Linked DNA regions of Magnetofaba australis IT-1. The protein of the gene in region 1 interacts with the protein of each later gene in a pairwise test. Links are inferred from orthologs where the notes say so. Each region holds a gene or a part of one and is shown on either strand. Other genes may lie near its edges.

Region 1 (8,124 bases):
GATGCTGCGCGACGCCACGCGTAATCTGGAGAGTCGTTTGCGCGCGCACCTGGAGCAGGAGGATTACCTGATCTACCCCAAGGCCATGGCCCACGCCGATCCCCTGTTGCGGCGTCTGGCCGAGAGCGGATTTGTGGATATAGGTCGCCGCACGCGCTCTTTGCGGGAGTTCTTCGCCCGTTGGCCCGACGCCGCCGCTATTGAGGCCGTGCCAGAGCGCTTTATGGCCGACGCCCGCTACTGCCTGAAAAAACTCAGCGAGCGGATTCAGTTCGAAGAGGAGCGTCTGTTCCCGGCGGTGCTGGACGCCCCGGGTCGGGATTGACGCACCGGTAGGAGGCGGTCTGGTCTAAAATTATGCGAAACCAAAACTGTACAGAATGTCAAATGTTTGCGTGACGTCGGTTCAGCTTGCGTTGACTCTGGGACAAATTTCCAACGGAAATTTGTCGGGATTGATTCGGGCCATCCATGGCCCTCACCCTTCGGGCTCGCTGCGCGAGTCCGATTTGGCAATCCTGCCAAATCGTCATAGGGTCTGTGACCCTTAAGCGGGTATGGGCGGAGCCCATGGTTTGGATTTTGATCTTGGGAGCTCGAGGGCAAAGCCCTCGATATCTTTCATTTCCAAAATAGCCAATGTTCTGTTTTGAATTCGACTGACTGGATCAGGTGATGGGATATTCGCCGTCAATGTCGGTGAGTACTTCATAGCCGGTGTCGGTGACCAGAATAGTGTGTTCGAACTGGCTGGAGAGGCTGTGGTCGCGGGTCACCACGGTCCACTTGTCGGGCATGTGCTTGATGGCCGGTTTGCCCAGATTGACCATGGGTTCGATGGTGAAGGTCATGCCCGGCTTCATCTCCACCCCTTCGCCGCGCACGCCATAGTGCAGCACGGCGGGCTCCTCATGGAATTTGCGGCCAATGCCGTGGCCGCAATACTCCCGCACCACGGTGCAACGATTTTTGCGCGCATGCTCTTCGATCACCGCGCCGATGTCGCCGATGTGTCCGCCCGGGCGCACCTGCCCAATCCCCAGATCCAGACACTCCTTGGCGATGCGCACGATCTTCTCGGCTTTGGGTGAGGGCTTGCCGACGAAAAAGGTCTTGCTGTTGTCGCCGTACCAGCCATCCAGCGTGGTGGTGATGTCCACATTGATGATGTCGCCGTCGCGCAGTTCGCGGTCGCTGGGGATGCCGTGGCACACCTGATGGTTGACCGAGGTGCAGATGGACTTGGGAAAGCCGCGGTAGTTGAGCGGCGACGGGTAGGCGTTGTGATCAATGATGTATTGATGGCAGATTTCGTTTAACTGGTCGGTGGTCACGCCGGGTTTGACGTGCTCTTCGATCATCTTCAACGTCTCGGCGGCCAGCACGCAGCTGGGGCGCATCTGTTCGATTTCAGCAGGGCTCTTCATGGTGATCATGCGGGATCCATCTCCAGGGGCGTCGGCCCTCTTACTGTCACGCCTTGCGCCGTGACATCACAAGCGTAAGCCAAAATGCGCACGCCATCGTCTTGCGCGCGGCGCAGTCCGGCGGCGTAGTCCGGGTCGATCTCATGGGCGGCGCGCAGTGTCGCGCAGTCGCCCCGTTGAATTAAAAACAGCAAGCTGGCGTCGAGTCCTTCGGCGCGGGCGCGGCGCAACTCCTCCAAGTGGCGCTGGCCGCGAGTGGTCACCGCATCGGGAAAGGCGGCGCACGCGCCGATGCGCAGCGTCACGCTCTTGACCTCCATGTAGCCAAGGGGACCATTCTCGCCATCGAGGCGGAAATCCAGCCGCGAGTCGCCATAGCGCGCCTCTCTTTTGAGGCTGGAAAAGCCATTCAGTTCCGTGATTTGACCCGCCAGCAGCGCCTCTTCGGCGATGCGGTTGGCCAGCCCGGTGTGGATGCCCACCCAGGCCCCGTCGGCCTCCACCTGTTGCCAACTCCAGGCCAACTTGCGTTTGGGGTCGGGTTCGTGGCTCACGCGCACGCGGGCGTTGTCCGCCATCAGGCCGCGCATGGAGCCGGAGTTGGCGCAGTGGGCGGTGATGGCTTCGCCGGAATCCAGCACGATATCGGCCAGGAACCGTTTATAGCGTTTGCGCAGACGGCCCGACAGCAGCGGGGTGGGGTACTCCACGCCGTTTACCGCGCCGGGCGCGCGCCCAGCGCCATCTGAATGGTCTGCGCATCCCCTTGGCGGGTGAGCGAGAGGGTGACCAATTCGCCCGGACGCATGGCCATCACCGTCTTCGCCACCTGGTCGGGGTCGGCCACTGTTTCGCCATTGAAGCGGGTGAGCAGGTCGCCTTTTTGCAGTCCGGCCCGTTGCGCCGGACTGTGCGGGGCCACGGCGGCGATGCGCACGCCGTTGGGGTCCGGCGCCATGGCCAGACCCAGCCACGGCGCGTCAGCCGGATTCGGGGCGAGCGCCGCTTCGGGCCGCTCGGCGGGCTGCGTCGGCGTGGCGGCGGCGGGCGGCGCGGTGGGCGCAGGGGCCAACCCGGATTGCGGCGCGGCGTTGGGATTCATGCCAAAAAAGTGCTGCCGCCCGCCCGGGCGCACGCTGCCGGAGAAGTCGCTGCGCTGCTGCTGCGGCGTGACCTCAGGATAGCCGTAGGCGCTGGGCGGCGGCGCATAGTGGGGGTCGGCCTCGGGCGCGCCATACCCGCCGGTTTGCGGCGCGGCGTAGAGCGAGCCGTTCATGGGCGCGCTATTCATCGACGGGCGCGGCAGCATCTGCGTGGCGCGGTTGATCATCTCGCCCCAGCCGCCGTTGCCGCCGCCGTTCATCACAGCGTGGTCGCGGCTGTCATCCAGCGGCGCCTCCAGGGTCAGCTTCTTGCCGTCGCGCTGCACCTCCAGCTTGGCGGCGTCGCCGGGGCGACCGCTATTGATCAGGTGGGCAAAGTGTCCGGCGTTCTGCACCTGATGGCCGTCGACGGTGAGGATGACGTCGCCGCGCTGCAACCCGGCGCGGTCGGCTGGACTCTCTTTAATGATCTCCGCCACCGCCACGCCGCGCGGCGGGGTGACGGTGACCCCCAGCCAGCCCCCCGCCAGGGCGGATGTCGCCGATAACCCCATCAGCGCGCACAGCGCAATCAATGATAAGCGACGCTTCATGCTCTCTCTCCCTAACCGGCGCAGCGCGCGAGCAGGATTTTCTGTGGAACCTCTATCCATTTTAAGCATTTTTTTGTATGGTCTAGCAACCATGGTCAATGCGGCTCCAACGCGCCATTGACGCCATGCGTCCAGAGCGGTATAAGCGGCTCGTCCCTTTATTGCAGATGGATAAAAAGGCGAAATCGGCGCGATATTCTTCCAACAATATGGGGTATTTTTCCCATATTGTGCGGCGCGCCGCAACGCCCGCCAGCGCGCGGCCCCAAACGGGGAGGCCGCGCCACACTCCGAACAGGAGAGATCCTTGGAAGGCCATAGCAACGCACAGGGCCGCGCGGTCCTGGTTCTGGAAGACGGCTCACGCTTCGATGGTCGCGCCCTGGGCGCGCCCGGCGAGAAGGTGGGCGAGGTCTGCTTCAACACCTCCATGACCGGCTATCAGGAGATCATGTCCGATCCCTCCTACGCTGGCCAGATCGTCACCATGACGTATACCCAGATCGGCAACACCGGCATCAATCCCGAGGACATGGAGTCCAAGCAGCCGTGGATTCGCGGCTTCGTGGTCAAGGAGTCGGCGCGACGCCTCTCCAACTGGCGCGCCCAGGAGGATCTGGACACCTTCCTCAAACGGCATAAGATTCCCGCCATTGAGGGCATCGACACCCGCAAGTTGGTGGCGCATCTGCGCGAACACGGCTCCATGCGCGGGGTGATCTCCCATGTGGAGTTCGATACCGACACGCTGGTGCACAAAGCCAAGGCGTGGCCGGGGCTGGCGGGCATGGACCTGACCGGCGATGTGACCTGCGACAGCTCCTATGTGTGGAAGCAGGGGCGCTGGAAGCTGGAGTCGGGGTACCACGACATCGACCCGGGCGGCGAGCGCAAAAAGGTGGTGGTGATCGACTACGGCGTCAAGCGCAACATCCTGCGCTCGCTGGTGCAGGCCGGTTGCGACCTGACCGTGCTGCCCGCGTCGGCCACCGCTGAAGAGGTGCTGGCGCGCAGTCCCGACGGGGTGTTCCTCTCCAACGGCCCCGGCGACCCCGATGCGGTGAAGCACGCCATTCGCGCCATCGCCGAGTTGGTGGAGTCCGGCAAGCCGCTGTTTGGCATCTGTCTGGGCCATCAGATGCTCTCCCTGGCGCTGGGCGCGCAGACCGAAAAGATGAAGTTCGGCCATCGCGGCGGCAACCATCCGGTGCAGAATCTGGCCAACGGCTCGGTGGAGGTGACCTCCCAGAACCACGGCTTCATGGTGCGCGAAGAGAGTCTGCCCGAAGCCATCGAGGTGACCCACCGTTCGCTGTTCGACGGCACCATCGAGGGCATTCGTCACAAGCACGCGCCGGTGTTCTCGGTGCAGCACCACCCCGAGGCGAGTCCGGGGCCCCATGACGCCCACTATCTGTTCAAGCAGTTCGTCGATCTGATGCGGGGGTAATCCGTCCGTCGATCCGAGCCAGCGTCACGAAAAGAGCGCACTGATATGCCCAAACGCACAGACATCAAAAAGATCCTTCTCATCGGCTCCGGCCCCATCGTCATCGGCCAGGCCTGCGAGTTCGACTACTCCGGCGCCCAAGCCTGCAAGGCGCTGCGCGAGGAGGGGTATGAGGTGGTGTTGGTCAACTCCAACCCCGCCACCATCATGACCGACCCGGAGATGGCCGACCGCACCTATGTGGAGCCCATCACCACGCCGTCGCTCACCTGCATCATCGAAGCCGAACGCCCCGACGCCCTGCTGCCCACCATGGGCGGCCAGACCGCGCTCAACGCTGCGCTGGCGTTGGATGCGGCTGGCGTGCTCAAAGAGTACGGCGTGGAGCTCATCGGCGCCTCCGCCGAGGCCATCGAAAAGGCCGAGGATCGCGAGAAGTTCAAGCACGCCATGGACGCCATCGGCCTGGATATGCCCCAATCCGGCTTCGCCCACACCTGGGAGGAGGCGCAGGAGATCCAGGAGGGGATCGGCTTCCCCACCATCATCCGCCCCAGCTTCACCCTGGGCGGCGCGGGCGGCGGCATCGCCTATAATCTGGAAGAGTTCGAGGAGATCATTCGTCGCGGTCTGGCGGCCTCCCCCACCACCGAAGTGCTGGTGGAGGAGTCGGTGCTGGGCTGGAAAGAGTATGAGATGGAGGTGGTGCGGGACAATCTCGACAACGCCATCATCGTCTGCTCCATCGAGAACCTCGACCCCATGGGGGTGCACACCGGCGACTCCATCACCGTGGCCCCGGCGCAGACCCTCACCGACAAGGAGTATCAGATCCTGCGCGACGCCTCCATTGCGGTGCTGCGCGAGATCGGCGTGGACACCGGCGGCTCCAACGTGCAGTTCGCCATCCATCCCGAGACTGGCCGGTTGATCATCATCGAGATGAACCCGCGCGTGTCGCGCTCCTCGGCGCTGGCCTCCAAAGCCACCGGCTTCCCCATCGCCAAGGTGGCGGCCAAGCTGGCGGTGGGCTACACCCTGCCGGAGATCATGAACGACATCACCGGGGTCACCCCGGCTTCGTTTGAGCCCACCATCGACTATGTGGTGACCAAGATCCCGCGCTTCACCTTTGAGAAGTTCCCGCAAGCGCAGGCGCGTCTGTCCACGCAGATGAAGTCGGTGGGCGAGGCCATGGCCATTGGCCGCACCTTCAAGGAGTCGATGCAGAAGGCGTTGCGCTCCATGGAGACCGGTCTGACCGGCTTCGACCCCATCATCAACCCGGATGATCCGGGCAGCGAAGCGGAGTTGGAGGAGAAGCTGCACAACCCGGGGCCGGACCGCATCCTCTATGTGGCCGACGCCTTTCGTCAGGGCAAAACCCTGGAGTGGCTGCACCGGGTCACCAGCATCGATCCGTGGTTCCTCGACCAGATCCAGCAGGTCATTGAAGCCGAACAGTCGCTCGAACGGGTGATCTTCGACGGCATGAGCGCCGAGCGGTTGCGCGAACTCAAGGAGATGGGCTTCTCCGACCAGCGTTTGGGCAAGCTGTTGGGCGAGAGCGCGGAACGCATCCGTTCACGCCGCATCGCCGATGGCGTGGTGCCCGTCTATAAGCGGGTGGACACCTGCGCCGCCGAATTCGCCTCGCAGACCGCCTATCTCTACGCCACCTACGAGCGCGAGTGTGAAGCGCGACCCACCAGTCGGCGCAAAATCATGATTCTGGGCGGCGGGCCCAACCGCATCGGCCAGGGCATCGAGTTCGACTACTGCTGCGTGCACGCCGCCTTTGCCCTGCGCGACGCCGGGTTTGAGACCATCATGGTCAACTGCAACCCGGAGACGGTCTCCACCGACTACGACACCTCCGACCGCCTCTACTTCGAGCCGCTCACCTTCGAAGACGTGATGTCCATCGTCGATCTGGAGAAGCCGGAGGGGATCATCGTGCAGTTCGGCGGGCAGACCCCGCTAAAACTGGCCAAGGCGCTGGAAGCCGCCGGCGCGCCCATCATCGGCACCTCGCCGGAGGCCATCGATGTGGCCGAGGACCGCGAACGCTTCCAGCAGCTGCTGCAGCGCATCAATCTGAGCCAGCCGCCCAACGGTCTGGCCCGCTCCGAAGATGAGGCGGTGCGCATCGCCGAGAACGTGGGCTACCCGGTGGTGGTGCGCCCCTCCTATGTGCTGGGCGGGCGCGCCATGGAGATCGTGTATGACTCGGTGGATCTGAACCGCTACATGCGCACCGCAGTGCAAGCGTCGCCGGACCACCCGGTGCTCATCGACCACTTCCTGCAGGACGCCATCGAGATCGACGTGGATTGCGTGGCCGACGGCGAAATCGCCGTGGTGGGCGGGGTGATGGAGCACATCGAAGAGGCCGGAGTGCACTCGGGCGACTCCGCCTGTTCGCTGCCGCCCTATTCTGTGGGGCTGGACCTGATCAACGAGATCGAGCGGCAAACCCGCCTGCTGGCCGAAGCGCTGGAGGTGAAGGGGTTGATGAACGTGCAGTTCGCGATTCAGAACGGCGCGGTCTACATCCTCGAAGTCAATCCGCGCGCCTCGCGCACCGCGCCGTTCGTCTCCAAGGCCACCGGTCATCCGCTGGCCAAGATCGCCGCCCGCGTCATGGCTGGTGAGAAGCTGACCGATATCGGGTTCACCAGCACCCCGCGCATCACCCATGTGGCGGTGAAAGAGGCGGTGTTCCCGTTTGAGAAGTTCTCCCACGTGGACCCGGTGCTGGGCCCGGAGATGAAATCCACCGGCGAGGTGATGGGCATCTGCAGCAACTTCGGCGTCGCTTTCGCCAAGGCGCAGGAGGGGGCGGGCTCCAATCTGCCCACCCTGGAGCAGTCGTCCGGCAAGTCGGTGTTTGTGTCGGTCAAGGATGAGGACAAGAAGGCGATTTTGCTCTCCATGCGGCGCTTGCAGGAGATGGGCTTCATCCTCACCGCCACCCGTGGCACCGCCGACTTCCTGCGCTCAGAGGGGCTGGAGGTGGAGACGGTCAATAAGGTCAATGAGGGGCGTCCGCACATCGTCGATCGCATGAAGAGCGGCGAAGTGGTGATGGTGTTCAACACCACCCAGGACAAGCGCGCGTTGGAGGACTCGTTCCCCATCCGTCGCACCGCCTTGATGAGCAAAATCCCGTACTTCACCACGGTGGCGGGGATGCGCGCGGCGGTCTCCGCCATCGACGCGCGACGCAACTATCCGTCGCGTTGTCGGGCGTTGCAGGATTACTACTAAGAACCGCGAACAAAAATGAATGCATCGCGACGCCCCAGCGCCGCCAAAGCGCCGCTGGGGCGAGCCGGGCGTCATTTTGTGCGTGGTTTTAAATAACACTGGCGGGCCAAACGCTTGGCGACGGCAAGGTGGATTGCGGTTGACGAAATGGCTGTTTCATTGCAGAATATCCGCCATTTCCCGGACTGCTAGGGCGTTTCCGCCCCCGGGCACAGGATGAGAAACTTGGCGACGCGCCCGGGATGCCGGGCGCGTCGCTGTTTTTATTATCCAAAGCCGTG
Region 2 (12,778 bases), 550 kb from region 1 along the record:
CTGCTCGTACTGTTGCCGCAGTGAACCCATGGTGTTGCTGTCCAATCCGTATTGTTGTTCAAATCCTTCCGGGTACTTGTTATCGTACTGTGCAGCCAGATGGGGATCAATCGCATAAGACTGCGGGTATCACGGTTGTGGGTCTTGTGTCCAGTTGGGTTGTGCAAAAGGTCGCATGGGGTGTTCCTTTCAGGAATCATAAGAAAGTTGAAGACCATGCGGCGCGTATAAAGGCGTTTCAGCGTGCGTATGAACGTCGACTGCTGCGAATGGGAGATACCGCCGCAGCAAGAGGATACCAGAAATGCGCACGCAATAGAATCAATACGATTTTATCTGTGATACGGGATGCGTTCCAGGATGGTCACCGCGCGGTAGACCTGCTCGCAGAGCATGGCGCGGGCCAGGGGGTGGGGGAAGGTCATGGGACCAAAGGAGAGGGAGAAGCGCGCCTGGGTCAGCACCGAGTCGTCCAAGCCGTCGGGGCCGCCCAGCAGAAAGCAGATGCTGCGTTCGCCGTCGTCACGCCAGCGCCCCAACTGCGCGGCGAACGCCTCGGAGTCGATTAACTTGCCGCCGCGATCCAGCGTCACCACCAAGGCGCCATCGGGGACTTTGGCCAATAGCCGTTGCGCCTCGTCGGCCATGGCCTGACGGCGGCCCGCTTCGCGCTCACGGTCGGCGCGGGCCTCGGGGATCTCGATCACCTCCAGCCCGCCGTGGCGCTTGAGCCGCTTGGCGTAGTCGTCGCATAGTTGGGTGATGGGACGCGGCATCCCCTTGCCCACAGCGACGATGCGAAACCTCACGAGGTGGCGGATTCGCGCTTCATCACCCGCTCCAGAATCTCTTCATCGGGGGCGTCGTGGGCGTCATCCCACAGCTTCTCCAGCGCATAGTACTCCCGCTGTTCGGCCAGGAAGATGTGCGCCAGCACGTCGCCGAAGTCCAGCAGCACCCACTGCGCTTCCGGCAACCCTTCCACGCCGATCACCTCAACGCCTGGCTTGGAGGCCAGTTGGTCCACCGCATCGGCCAGCGACGCCACGTGGGTGGTGGAGCGGCCTGTGCAGATCACAAAATAGTCCGTGAAGACCGAACGCTCGCGCAGGTCCATCACCACAATGTCTTCACCCTTCTTGTCATCCAGGGTTTCGCGGATCAGCTCCACAAGCTCTTCGCTGGGCATCATGGGGAACAGCGTTTCGTCGCTCATGCGTTTTTTCGCTCCTGATTGCATCAGTGTCATTCTTCTCTGTGAAAAATTTTGGGAGATGAAAGATATCGAGGGCTTTGCCCTCAAGCTCCCGGAAAGTCGTGGGGCCCGCCCCACACACCGCTTAAGGGTCACCGACCCTTAAGAATCCCGACGAATTTCCTTTGGAAATTTGTCTCCTGAGTCAGCGCGAGCTCGGGCTTGGTCAGGCAAACATTTTTACTGGGTCGCCTGACCATACAGGCCATGCTCCTGGATGTACGCGATCACCGGCTCCGGGGTGAAATAACGGATACTGCGCCCCTGGCGCAAGCGTTGGCGTAAATCCGTGCTGCTGATCTCCAGGTCGCGAATGGTCAGCGCCCCATAGAAGTATTGATCATCATAATCGGGAATCGGTTCGCCATCCGGCGGCGCTTGATGCTTGAGCAGAACTCCCGAAGCCAGCGAACACGCCGGGCGCGCATCATAACCGGGACGGTTCATCACACAAAGGTGTGCATACTCCAATAGCTCGCGCCAATCCTTCCACAGGTGCAACTCGCCAAGAAGATCCGCGCCCAGCAGTAGGATCAACTCATCGGCTGGGAATTGCTGCGACAGATCGCGCAGGGTGTCGATGGTGTAGGCGGTTCCTGCGCGTTGGATTTCGATATCCGATACGTCGAATCGGGGTTCATCAGCGATGGCCAGTCGGGTCATGGCCAGACGGTGTTGCGGGGGCATGCGCTGGGATTCGCCCTTGAACGGATGCGCGCCGGTGGGGATGAAGAGGAGACGGTCCAGCCGCAGCGCCTCCACCGCTTCCAGGGCGGCGCGCAGATGGCCGTGGTGGGGCGGGTCGAAACTACCGCCCATTAAACCGATGCGTTGCGCCTGAATCATGGGCGCGTGATAACTCGCATAAAGTGTGTCTCCCAAATTCGCAAATAAACGCGATACTGCGTGAAAGCACGATAATAAAAGGTGGAAAATCGCGACATTTATTGGCGCGATTTTCCGGGGTCTGGGGGCCGCTGCCCCCAGCGGGTGCAGGGCGGCGCCCTGCCGGGTCGAGGGCAGCGCCCTCGTGGGTCCAGGGCGAAGCCCTGGTGGGTTGAGGGCGGAGCCCTCATGGGGTTTGGGGCGAAGCCCCAATATCTTCCATCACCCCAAATAATTTAATTGGTCAACTGCGCACCTGCCCATCGCCCAACACGATCCATTTCTGGCAGGTGAGCCCTTCCAAACCCACCGGGCCGCGCACGTGGAGCTTATCGGTGGAGATGCCCATTTCGGCGCCCAGGCCGAACTGGAAGCCGTCGTTAAAGCGCGAGGAGGCGTTGACCATGACGGCGGCGGCGTCCACCTGACGCAGAAAACGCTGCGAAGCCGCATAGTCCTTGGTGATGATCACCTCGGTGTGGCGTGAGCCGTATTGGTCGATGTGATCCATGGCGTCGTCCATGGAGTCCACCACGCGCACGGCGAGAATGGCGTCCAGATATTCAGCCTCCCAGTCGGCCTCGGTGGCGGGCTGAGTGGGCGCGGCTTCGCCGATGGCTTCGGCGCTGCGAGGACAGACGCGCAGGGCGCAGCCGCCAGTGTGCAGGCGCTTGGCCATGGCGGGCAGAAAGGTGGTGGCCACGTCCTGGTGAATGAGGATGGTCTCCAGGGCGTTGCACACGCCGGTGCGCTGCATTTTGCCGTTGCAGATGATCTCTTCGGCCATGTGCAGGTCGGCGTGCTCATCCACATAGGCGTGGCAGACGCCGTCCAGGTGCTTGATCACCGGAATGGTGGCGTCTTCCATCACGCGCTGAATCAGGCTCTTGCCGCCGCGCGGAATGATGATGTCCACATACTTGTCGGCGCGCAGCAGGGCGCCGACGGCGGCGCGATCGGTGGTCTCCACCACCTGCACGGCGTCGGCGGGGGCGCCGGCCATGGCCAGCCCTTCGGCCAGACAGGCGGCGATGGCGCGATTGGAGTGGATCGCCTCGGAGCCGCCGCGCAGGATCACCGCGTTGCCGGATTTGACCGCCAGGGCGGCGGCGTCGGCGGTGACGTTGGGGCGCGACTCATAGATGATGCCGATGACGCCCAGGGGCACGCGCATATGACCGACGCGGATGCCGTTGGGGCGACGCTTGACGCCGGTGATCTCGCCAATGGGGTCGGGCAGGGCGGCGATCTGGCGAATGCCTTCGGCCATGCCTTCGATCACTTTATCGCTCAGGGTCAGGCGGTCGAGCATGGCCGACGTCAGGCCATTGGCGCGCCCGGCTTCCAGATCCTTGGCGTTCTCGTTTTGCAGATGGACCCGCTTGGCCAGCAATACGTCGGCCATGGCGCGCAGGGCGTTGTCTTTGACTTCGCCGTCGAGCCAGGCGACTTTGCGCGAGGCCGCGCGAGCGCGTTTGCCGATCTGTTCGATTAATTGCGCCGCTTCACTCATGTGTGCTCTTCAACTTGCTGATAGGGTTGTGAATTGAATTTTTGCAACCGGGCGGATGCAAAAATTCAATTGGTGCAAGGATGCCGCGAATGGGTTGATTCGTCCAGTCTCCTGCATGAAATTTCACCGCAGGCCAACAGAAACGGCGCCGCAGACCGTTTCAAGCCGAGCAGGGATGGCGTTGATTGGGCCGAATGTGGTACAAATCTCGCTTCCAGCGCAATCGCATCCGTATGGCGGGCCGCGCGCGCGAACCGCTTTGCCGGTTTCCCCAGGCCCCCGACTCGTTCATTTCAGGAATACGACATGTTTCAGGCTATCGCCCGCAAGATTTTCGGCTCCGCCAACGACCGCTATCTGAAATCCCTCAATCCGCTGGTGGATCAGATCAACGCGCTTGAGCCGCAGATGCAGAAGCTCTCCGACGAAGAGCTGAAGGGTCTCACCGCCCAGTTCCGCCAACGTCTGGACAATGGCGAGGAGCTGGACGCGCTGCTGCCCGAGGCGTTTGCCGCGGTGCGCGAAGGCGGCGTGCGGGCCTTGGGCATGCGCCACTACGATGTGCAGTTGGTGGGCGGCATGGTGCTGCACCAGGGCAAGATCACCGAGATGAAGACCGGTGAGGGTAAGACGCTGGTGGCCACGCTGCCGCTCTACCTCAACGCGCTGGCCGGACGCGGCGCGCATCTGGTGACGGTGAACGACTACCTGGCCAAACGCGACGCCGAGTGGATGGGCAAGCTCTACGGCTTCATGGGGCTCACCACCGGGGTGATCGTGCATGGGCTGGACGACGCCCAGCGCAAAGAGGCCTACGCCTGCGACATCACCTACGGCACCAATAACGAATTTGGTTTCGACTACCTGCGCGACAACATGAAGTTCTCCTTAGAGGAGATGGTGCAGCGCCCGCTGAACTACGCCATCGTCGACGAGGTGGACTCCATCCTCATTGACGAAGCGCGCACGCCGTTGATCATCTCCGGTCCCACCGAGGACAACACCGACAAGTACTATCAGGTCAACGCGGTGATCCCCAAACTGGAGCGCGAGACCCACTACACGGTGGATGAGAAGGCGCGCACGGTGACCTTCACCGAAGAGGGCAACGAGGCCATTGAGGTTCTGCTCAAAGAGGCGGGTCTGCTGACCAACGGCGATCTGTATGACCTGGGCAACATGGAGATGGTGCACCACGTCAACCAGGCGTTGCGCGCCCATGCGCTGTTCGAAAATGACAAGGACTACATCGTCAAAGATGGCGAAGTGGTGATCATCGACGAGTTCACCGGCCGCATGATGCCCGGTCGTCGCTACTCCGACGGCCTGCACCAGGCGCTGGAGGCCAAAGAGCAGGTGATGATTCAGAATGAATCGCAAACCCTGGCCTCCATCACCTTCCAGAATCTGTTCCGTCTCTACAACAAACTGTCGGGCATGACCGGCACCGCCGACACCGAAGCGTCGGAGTTTTCCAGCACCTATAATCTGGATGTGGTGATCTGCCCCACCAACCGGCCCATGGTGCGCATCGATAACGACGATGTGGTGTTCCGCACCCTGCAGGAGAAGCTCAATGCGGTGGCGGAAGATATCGTCGAGCGCAACGCCAAGGGGCAGCCGGTGCTGGTGGGCACGGTCTCCATCGAGATGTCCGAGGTGGTCTCCAAATTCCTCAAGCAGCGCAAGATCAAGCACGAAATCCTCAACGCCAAGCAGCACGAGCGCGAAGCGGAGATCGTGGCCCAGGCGGGTCGCAAGGGCGCGGTGACCATCGCCACCAACATGGCCGGTCGCGGCACCGACATCCAGTTGGGCGGTAACCCCGACATGCGCATCAAAAATGAGATCAAGCCCGACACGCCGGAAGAGAAGCGCGCCGAGCTGGAAGCGCAGATTCGCGCCGAGTGCGCCGCCGAGAAGGCCGAGGTGCTGGCGGCGGGCGGTCTGCACATCATCGGCTCTGAGCGCCACGAATCCCGCCGCATCGACAACCAGTTGCGTGGCCGTTCCGGGCGTCAGGGCGACCCGGGTTCGTCCACCTTCTACCTGTCGCTGCAGGACGATCTGATGCGCATCTTCGGCTCCGATCGCATGGACGCCATGCTGCAGAAATTTGGTCTGGAGGAGGGGGAGGCGATCATCCATCCGTGGATCAACAAGGCGGTGGAGTCGGCGCAGAAGAAGGTGGAGGGGCGCAACTTCGATATCCGCAAGAACCTGCTCAAGTTCGACGATGTGATGAACGAGCAGCGCAAGGTGATCTACGAGCAGCGCAAGGAGCTGATGGAGGCGGAGGACATTCAGGCCTACATCCAGGAGATTCGCGAGGAGATTTTGGCGGACCTGGTTGAGCAGCATCTCAACGAGGAGATCTACCCGGAGGAGTGGGACGCCAAGGCCTTTAGCGACGCGGTGCAGCATCAATTTGGCGTGGTGGTGGACGCCGAGAGCTGGAAGCATGAAGAGGGCGTCACCAGCGCGGTGGCCCATGAGCGCGCCAAGGAGGCTCTGAACGCCTATTGCGCGGCGCGTGAGGAGCGTTTGACGGCGCCGTTGATGCGTTATCTGGAAAAATCGATCCTGCTGCAACTGCTTGATGGTCTGTGGAAGGAGCATCTGCTCAACATGGACCACTTGAAAGAGGGGATTCACTTGCGGGGTTATGCGCAGAAGGATCCGTTGAACGAGTACAAGCGCGAGGCGTTTGAGCTGTTTGAGGGCTTGCTGGACCGCATTAAGATGGACGCCATTGAGTTCCTGGCCAAGGTGGAGGTGCAGCAGCCGGATGAGGTTGAGGCGCGTGAGGCGGAGTTGGCGGCGCAGCGGCAGCAAGAGATGAACATGATCCATGCGGACGCTGAGTCTTATGCGGGGGAGTCGGCGCCGCAGCCGGAGCAGGATGCGGCGCATACGCCGTATCGGCGTGAGGGCGATAAGATTGGGCGCAACGATCCGTGTCCGTGTGGGTCGGGCAAGAAGTACAAGCATTGCCACGGCAAGCTGGCGTAGGCCTGATCTACGCGGAGTAAAAGTGTTTGCGTGACGCAGCTTGAGCTGGCGCTGACTATTGGCCTCCGGCTGGCCGGAGGCGGGATTCTTAAGGGGCTGCGCCCCTTAAGCGGGTCCAGGGCGGCGCCCTGGCGGGGTTTGGGGCAGCGCCCCAATATCTTTAAGCTTTCAGCCGTTTCCCCCTTGAGAAAAGGTTGAGCCAGTCAGGATTTGGAAGAGAAGCTGGAAGGGTTGAGCCAGCACGGGGGAAAACGGGAAACGGCGGTGAGCGATATGTCGGCGTAGCCGACAGGAGCGAATGCTCTAGGGCTGTGGACTCGGGAAAGCCAAAAAGTGTGTGCGGGAAAGCGCTGGGGTTAGGGTAGTCTGCCCTTGTAGCAACTAACGAAGATCGGAGCGCGCCCAAGACCATCGTCTTTGGTGGAGTGAGGGAGCGAGCCCAAGATTGCCGCATCCGGGAGAGTTGGTCGCCAGCCCAAGACCGCCGCCTTCGGCGGCATGCTAGGGAGATCTCTCCCCAGACCCCTCTCTCAATTTGCCAGAGCAAATTGAGTCAGGAAGCGCCCCAGCAAAATCTGCGATTTTGCTTTTGAAAAGGGGGCGCAATTTAAAAAAGTTAGATATTAAGGCTCCGCCTTAATGATCCGCCAGGGCGCCGCCCTGGACCCGCCAGGAGGGACGCCCTCCTGGACCTCGATTAGTTTTACTCCGTGCGCGCGCAACCTTTGGTCGCCGCATCCAGATAGAGTGGGCTTGGGAGTCGCCAGTCATGGACACACGCCGCCGCGTGCTGATGATCGCCTTCCACTACCCCCCGCCCAAGGCTACAGCGGCGCCCAACGCGCCCTCAAATTCAGTCGCTACCTGCCCGATTGGGGTTGGGATCCCATCATTCTTTCCGCCCACCCCCGCGCCTACGAACAGACCGGGACCACCCAACTGGGCGAAATCCCCAAAGACGCCCCCGTGGCCCGCCCGCAGGCGTGGGACGCCAAACGCCATCTGTCGATTCTGGGACGCTACCCCGGCTTTCTCGCCAGCCCCGACCGCTGGGCCACCTGGCGCCCCTTCGCCATCCGCCGCGGCCTGCAACTGATCAAACAACACAAACCCGAAGTGATCTGGGCCACATACCCCATCGCCAGTTGCCACATGATCGCCCACACCCTGAGCGGCCTCACCGGCCTGCCGTGGATCGCCGACTTCCGCGACGCCCAGTGGACCAACACCTTCCCCGCCGACCGCGCCCGCCACGACCAACACGTGTTGCTGGAGGCGCGTCACATGGCTTCGTGCAGTCGCGCCGTGATCACCACCCCCGGCATTCAAAAGCTGTATGAAAACCGCTACCCGGTGAATCCGCCGGAGCACTTCGCCGTCATCGCCAACGGCTATGACGAGGCGGATTTCGCCACGCTCCCCCAACGTCCGGCCAATGCGCAGATCGACGGCCCGGTGACCCTGCTGCACAGCGGCGGACTCTATCCCGGCCACGAGGAGCGCGACCCGGTGAGCTTCTTCGAGGCCCTGGGCAAGCTGCGTCACTACGGCATGGTGGGGCCGGAGACCCTGCGCGTGCGTTTTCGCGGCTCCCAGGAGGAGGATTACCTGCGCCAACTGGCGGTGGCCAACCATGTGGCGGATATGGTGGAGGTGCTGCCGGGAATTCCCTACGAGGAGGCGCTGCGGGAGATGGCCCTGGCCGACGGTTTAATGCTGTTCCAGGGGGCCAACTTCCACCACCTGATTCCGGCCAAATTGTTTGAATATCTGCGTCTGGGGCGTCCGGTGTTGGCTCTGGCCGATCCCACCGGCGATGCGGCCAATCTGCTGCGCGATTGCGGTGGGCGGGAGATCATCCCCCTGCACCACACCGACGCCATGGTGGACGCGCTGCCCGCCTTCATCGCGCAACTGCGCGACGGCCAAGCCAGCGCCCCGGACCCGCAAAAGGCCGCCCAGTACGAACGCCGCCGCCTCACCCGCCAACTGGCCGCTCTGCTAGAAGAGGTGGCCGACGCGGAGAGCACCGGCGAGGGGTAGGGGTTACTCTGTCGCCTCCGCCACGGTGGGTGTAGTCTTTTCAGCGTTGCGCGCCTCGTGGCGGCGCATCACTTCCGCCGCCAAGTCTCGCTGCTGTTGGGCCTCTTGGGGGCGGTTCAGGGCGTCCAGGACTTGGGCGTGATTTTTTAACACAGTGGCGGTATTGGGGCTCTCGGGCAGTTTGGCCAGCATGATCTCAGAGGCGCGTTTAATTAATGCCTCCCCGTGATTTTCTTTCTTTTGTGAAAAATACACACCACCTAGATTTTGTAAAGACATGGCCAAGTCTGGATGTTCATGTCCTAGTAAATTTTCGTATATTTCGATAGATTGTTGAAAAAATGATTCAGCCTCCTGAAACTCCTTCTCTTCCCAGCAAAGTGACCCCATATTGTTTAATGTTTTTGCGTAACCAGGGTGAGCCCTTCCATAGGCATTAGCTACAATTTCTAGATCACGCTCATATAGGGCTCTCGCGGCTTTAAAATTCCCTTGTAGCTTATGAACGCTGGCAAGATTAGATAATACTATCCCGAATGTGGGATGCATAAGGTTTTTGGTAACTTCAAACTCATTTACAATGGACTGAAGAATAGACTCTGCTTCAGGAAGACGCTCTTGGACAATATACATTTGTGCTATATTGTTCATGATCCGGCCTAGATCAGATGGATTTTTATGAGGTAAGGATTTAGTTATTTCAAGTGACTTTATGAATAACTTCTCAGCCTGAACAAAGTCCCCTTGGTCGCTATATAAACCTGCTAGGTTAGCCGTTGCTATTGAGAGGAGATTTTTGTCGGCGTTTTCTGAAATATTCAGTAATTCTATACCCTGTAAGTACAGTTTCTCGCTATCTGTGACGCGTCCTTGATGTTCAACACTTGAGGCCAAGCTAAGTATGGATTTTACCTTTTCATTGATAGAGGCGTCATATTTGTTCCGCAATTCCATTGACTTGATGTGGTAATTTTCTGAACCTGCAAAATTCCCCATCTCGCCTGTTGCTCTGCCTAAGGCAAACAGTAGATCAGCGCGCTCAAGCTCCCATTCACGATCCCGCCCTGGCGGCATCAACTCCACCGCCTCCTGCAAGGCGTCGAGCGCTCCGGCATAATCCAATTGAGATAGACGTGCATTTGCTTGAGCCTTGGCCAGTTGCGCGGCGGTGCGCAGCCCCTCATCGGCTTGTTGCTTTTGCTTCAGGGCAGTCACGCAAGCCAGGGTTTTGGCCTCTTGTAATGCGGCATCTGCTTCGACCCATTGGCCTTCCGCCATGAATGCTTGCGCCTTCTCCTTGAGCGCCCCCACTTCTGCATCGTTGGTTTTGAGTTGATCCAACTCCGCCTGCAATCTCAGATAGCGCTCGGCAAACTCACGCAGCATGGCGTCCCACTCATAGGGGGGGACTTGCTGGATATCCAAACGCTTGGAGAAGTTGTGGATTGCGGCTTCGGCCAAGCCTGCCTTCTTCACTTCGTCAATGGTTTCTGCGCTAAAGGTGTTATTTACAACCACCTTGTCGCCATTAATGCGGTCTCCATTGTGTGTGATATCGCCTTGCGCAGTGCTGTGGTCGGTCACATGGGTATTGGATTGGTCGCCCTGCGCCATGTTTTCCGTGTGTTGCACGTTGCCGCTGTGGGATTTGTGGGTGAACTTTGTCGGTTTGTCCGAGGAGAACCACTTGGACGAGAGCCAATTGACGAACAACCCCACGGGAATGGCGACGGCCAGCGCGCCAATCCAGTTGTCCTGAAGCCAGATCAAAATTGGGCCGCCATAGGGCTGTAATCCCGCCAGGAGTGATTTCAGACTCTCCACAACTTTCATCTCCTGCTGTGCTGGGTAGGAAACTCACCAGTAACGAGAATAGTTGAGAGATTGCAACGCTGTACAGCGAAAAGCCGCAACCGGAGGCATCACGCGGGCGCTGGGGGCGACGACAGAGTAGCCCGGCGGGGCGGGGTTATTCCGGCTCGACGTCAGCCAGGCCCAACGCCTTGCGCGCCGGGCCCAGGCCCTGTCCGGCGGCTTTCTCATACCAATGGCGCGCCTTTTTGGGATCGCGCGCAACGCCCTGGCCGTTCTCATACATCGCGCCCAGATTGTATTGCGCCACCGCCAACCCCTGCTCGGCGGCCAGCCGATACCACTTGGCTGCTTTGATATAATCCTGGTGCGTCCCGGCGCCGCTGTCATACAGCGTGCCCAGATTGGTCTGCGCCCGCGCATGCCCTTGCAGGGCCGCGCGACGATACCACTTGAACGCCTGGGCGTAGTCCTGGGGCCGACCTTTACCGGTATCGAACATCACGCCAAAATTATATTGCGCATCCGCCACCCCGGCGATGGCGTAGTAGTAGAACCCCTGCGCCGCAGTGTGCAGATCGCCGCGATTGATCGCGGCGAAGATCTCCGCCTTGGAGAGAAGCAGGGGTTCCAACTCGGCGGATGCGGCTGGCGTGGATGGCGTGGGGTCATCCACCGCCGGTTGTTGCGGACGCATGCGCGCCCTGGGGGCGATGTCGGCATGGAGCATCGGGCCAGGGGCGGGCGGCTTGTCCGGAGTTTCGGCCAGTTGTTGTGGCGCAGCGGCGATCTTGGCTGCACCGGGCGGTTTTTTTGAAGATGGGGAGTCCGGCTCGTCGGCGACGCTCCGCGACTGGGCGGGGGCTGCAACAGGCTGCGCAATGGCGGGTTTTGGCTTGGACCGGGCTGGTTTGTCGCCTGGAGGCGTCGCCTTGCCTGATGTCGATGCAGACGAAGCGATGGCGCGTGGCGCTCTGGTCGGAGCCGGAGTGTCGGCGTCGGCTGTTTGGGCGGAAGCCGGGTCTGGCTGAACGGCAGGGGGCTCTGATTTGGCGGAATTCGAGGCGGATGGCGGTTTTGCGGCGACGCGCTGTGGCGTCGGACGCCTCTTGCGCGTGTGGGTTGATTTCTGCAGTCGCGCCTCCAACTGCGCCAGCAGCGCCGCATCGCCATAGCCTTTGTCCACCACCTTACGCGCCCGGTAGAGACGCGAGGCCGCCTGCTTGCGCCGTCCGGCCTCCAGATCCTCCCGCGCCAGCGTCATGTAGCGTTGGGCGATGGCCGCCATGGCCCGCCGCGCCTCCACATGATTGGGCTCCAACTCCAGCGCGCGCTTGAGGATGCTGTAGGCGCTCTTGCCTGGCGGCCACATCAGTTTGCGTTGAGCGAGGAGCTGCTTGCCCTGGGCGACCAGCTGATCCGCTTCGCTGCTCTGCGCATGCGCGGGCGCAGGCAGACATAGGGCGAGAATCGCGATCAGCGTCACAAGGCGCATGGGGTCACTTTCCGAGCAGGCGTTGGGGGCGGTTGGGAAGATTATGCGAGGGATCGCCGCACACTCTCAAGGGGTGACGCCGATGCGGGGGCAATGCCTGCCGGATTACCCCTCAAGCGCGCGCGGGCGGGATTGATCGGCATCACTGTTGGGCGCCGACAGGAGCTGGCGCCATCTCCTCCAACGCCGCGCGTGCGGGGGCAAACCCCCGTTTCGCCGCTTGCGCATACCAGTGTCGCGCTTCGTCGGGGTCATGCTCCACGCCGCGCCCTTCGGCATAGAGGCGCGCCAGACGATACTGCGCCATGGGCACGCCCTGATCCGCCGCCAGTTGGAACCACGTCGCCGCTTTGAAGGGGTCCTGCGGCGCGCCCAATCCCGCCTCATACAGCGCAGCCAGATTGGCTTGCGCCTGCGGATGCCCCTGCAAAGCGGCGCCGCGATACCATTTGAGCGCCTCGTTGTAGTCCTGCGCGACTCCTTTGCCGGTGTCATACATCACCGCCAGGTTGAATTGCGCCTCATCCACCCCGGCGATGGCGTAGTAGTGCAGCCCCTGGGCGGCGGTGACGTAGTCGCCGCGCTCCATGGCGGTGAAGATCGCCGCCTTGGGAATCAACGTGGCGTCCAGCGGGCCGGATGCAATGGGCATGGGAGCCGAAGGCGGTGGCGCTTGTACTGCGGGCGCTTGCTGGCGAGGAATGGTGGGCGGCTTGCCGCGAAACATGGGGGTGATCTGCGCATGGGCGCTGCGGCCGGATTG

The links.
Region 2: the proteins of sfsA (region 1) and MAIT1_RS13730 interact in binary tests that used the Escherichia coli proteins (3 or more experiments, as listed by UniProt). The link is inferred for Magnetofaba australis IT-1 from one-to-one orthologs.

The regions. Positions count from the first base shown.
Region 1 is NZ_LVJN01000020.1:884,286-892,409, forward strand. The notes cover bases 286-3,277. They hold sfsA (DNA/RNA nuclease SfsA), read right to left. Parts: upstream 2,138-3,277; coding sequence 1,433-2,137; downstream 286-1,432. Other genes in these bases: MAIT1_RS16075 (hemerythrin domain-containing protein), read left to right, coding at 286-325; map (type I methionyl aminopeptidase), read right to left, coding at 669-1,436; MAIT1_RS21605 (PDZ domain-containing protein), read right to left, coding at 2,143-3,123. In the rest of the region: more of MAIT1_RS16075, read left to right, coding at 1-285; carA (glutamine-hydrolyzing carbamoyl-phosphate synthase small subunit), read left to right, coding at 3,431-4,573; carB (carbamoyl-phosphate synthase large subunit), read left to right, coding at 4,619-7,843. UniProt on the Escherichia coli protein: Binds to DNA non-specifically. Could be a regulatory factor involved in maltose metabolism.
Region 2 is NZ_LVJN01000020.1:336,081-348,858, forward strand. Bases 1,520-4,501 are described here. They hold MAIT1_RS13730 (glutamate-5-semialdehyde dehydrogenase), read right to left. Parts: upstream 3,654-4,501; coding sequence 2,385-3,653; downstream 1,520-2,384. Other genes in these bases: nadD (nicotinate-nucleotide adenylyltransferase), read right to left, coding at 1,520-2,101; secA (preprotein translocase subunit SecA), read left to right, coding at 3,960-4,501. In the rest of the region: MAIT1_RS13710 (hypothetical protein), read right to left, coding at 1-30; 23S rRNA (pseudouridine(1915)-N(3))-methyltransferase RlmH, read right to left, coding at 333-809; rsfS (ribosome silencing factor), read right to left, coding at 806-1,216; more of nadD, read right to left, coding at 1,436-1,519; more of secA, read left to right, coding at 4,502-6,665; MAIT1_RS13740 (glycosyltransferase family protein), read left to right, coding at 7,419-8,708; MAIT1_RS13745 (tetratricopeptide repeat protein), read right to left, coding at 8,712-10,532; MAIT1_RS22060 (tetratricopeptide repeat protein), read right to left, coding at 10,678-12,015; MAIT1_RS13755 (tetratricopeptide repeat protein), read right to left, coding at 12,158-12,778. UniProt on the Escherichia coli protein: Catalyzes the NADPH-dependent reduction of L-glutamate 5-phosphate into L-glutamate 5-semialdehyde and phosphate. The product spontaneously undergoes cyclization to form 1-pyrroline-5-carboxylate.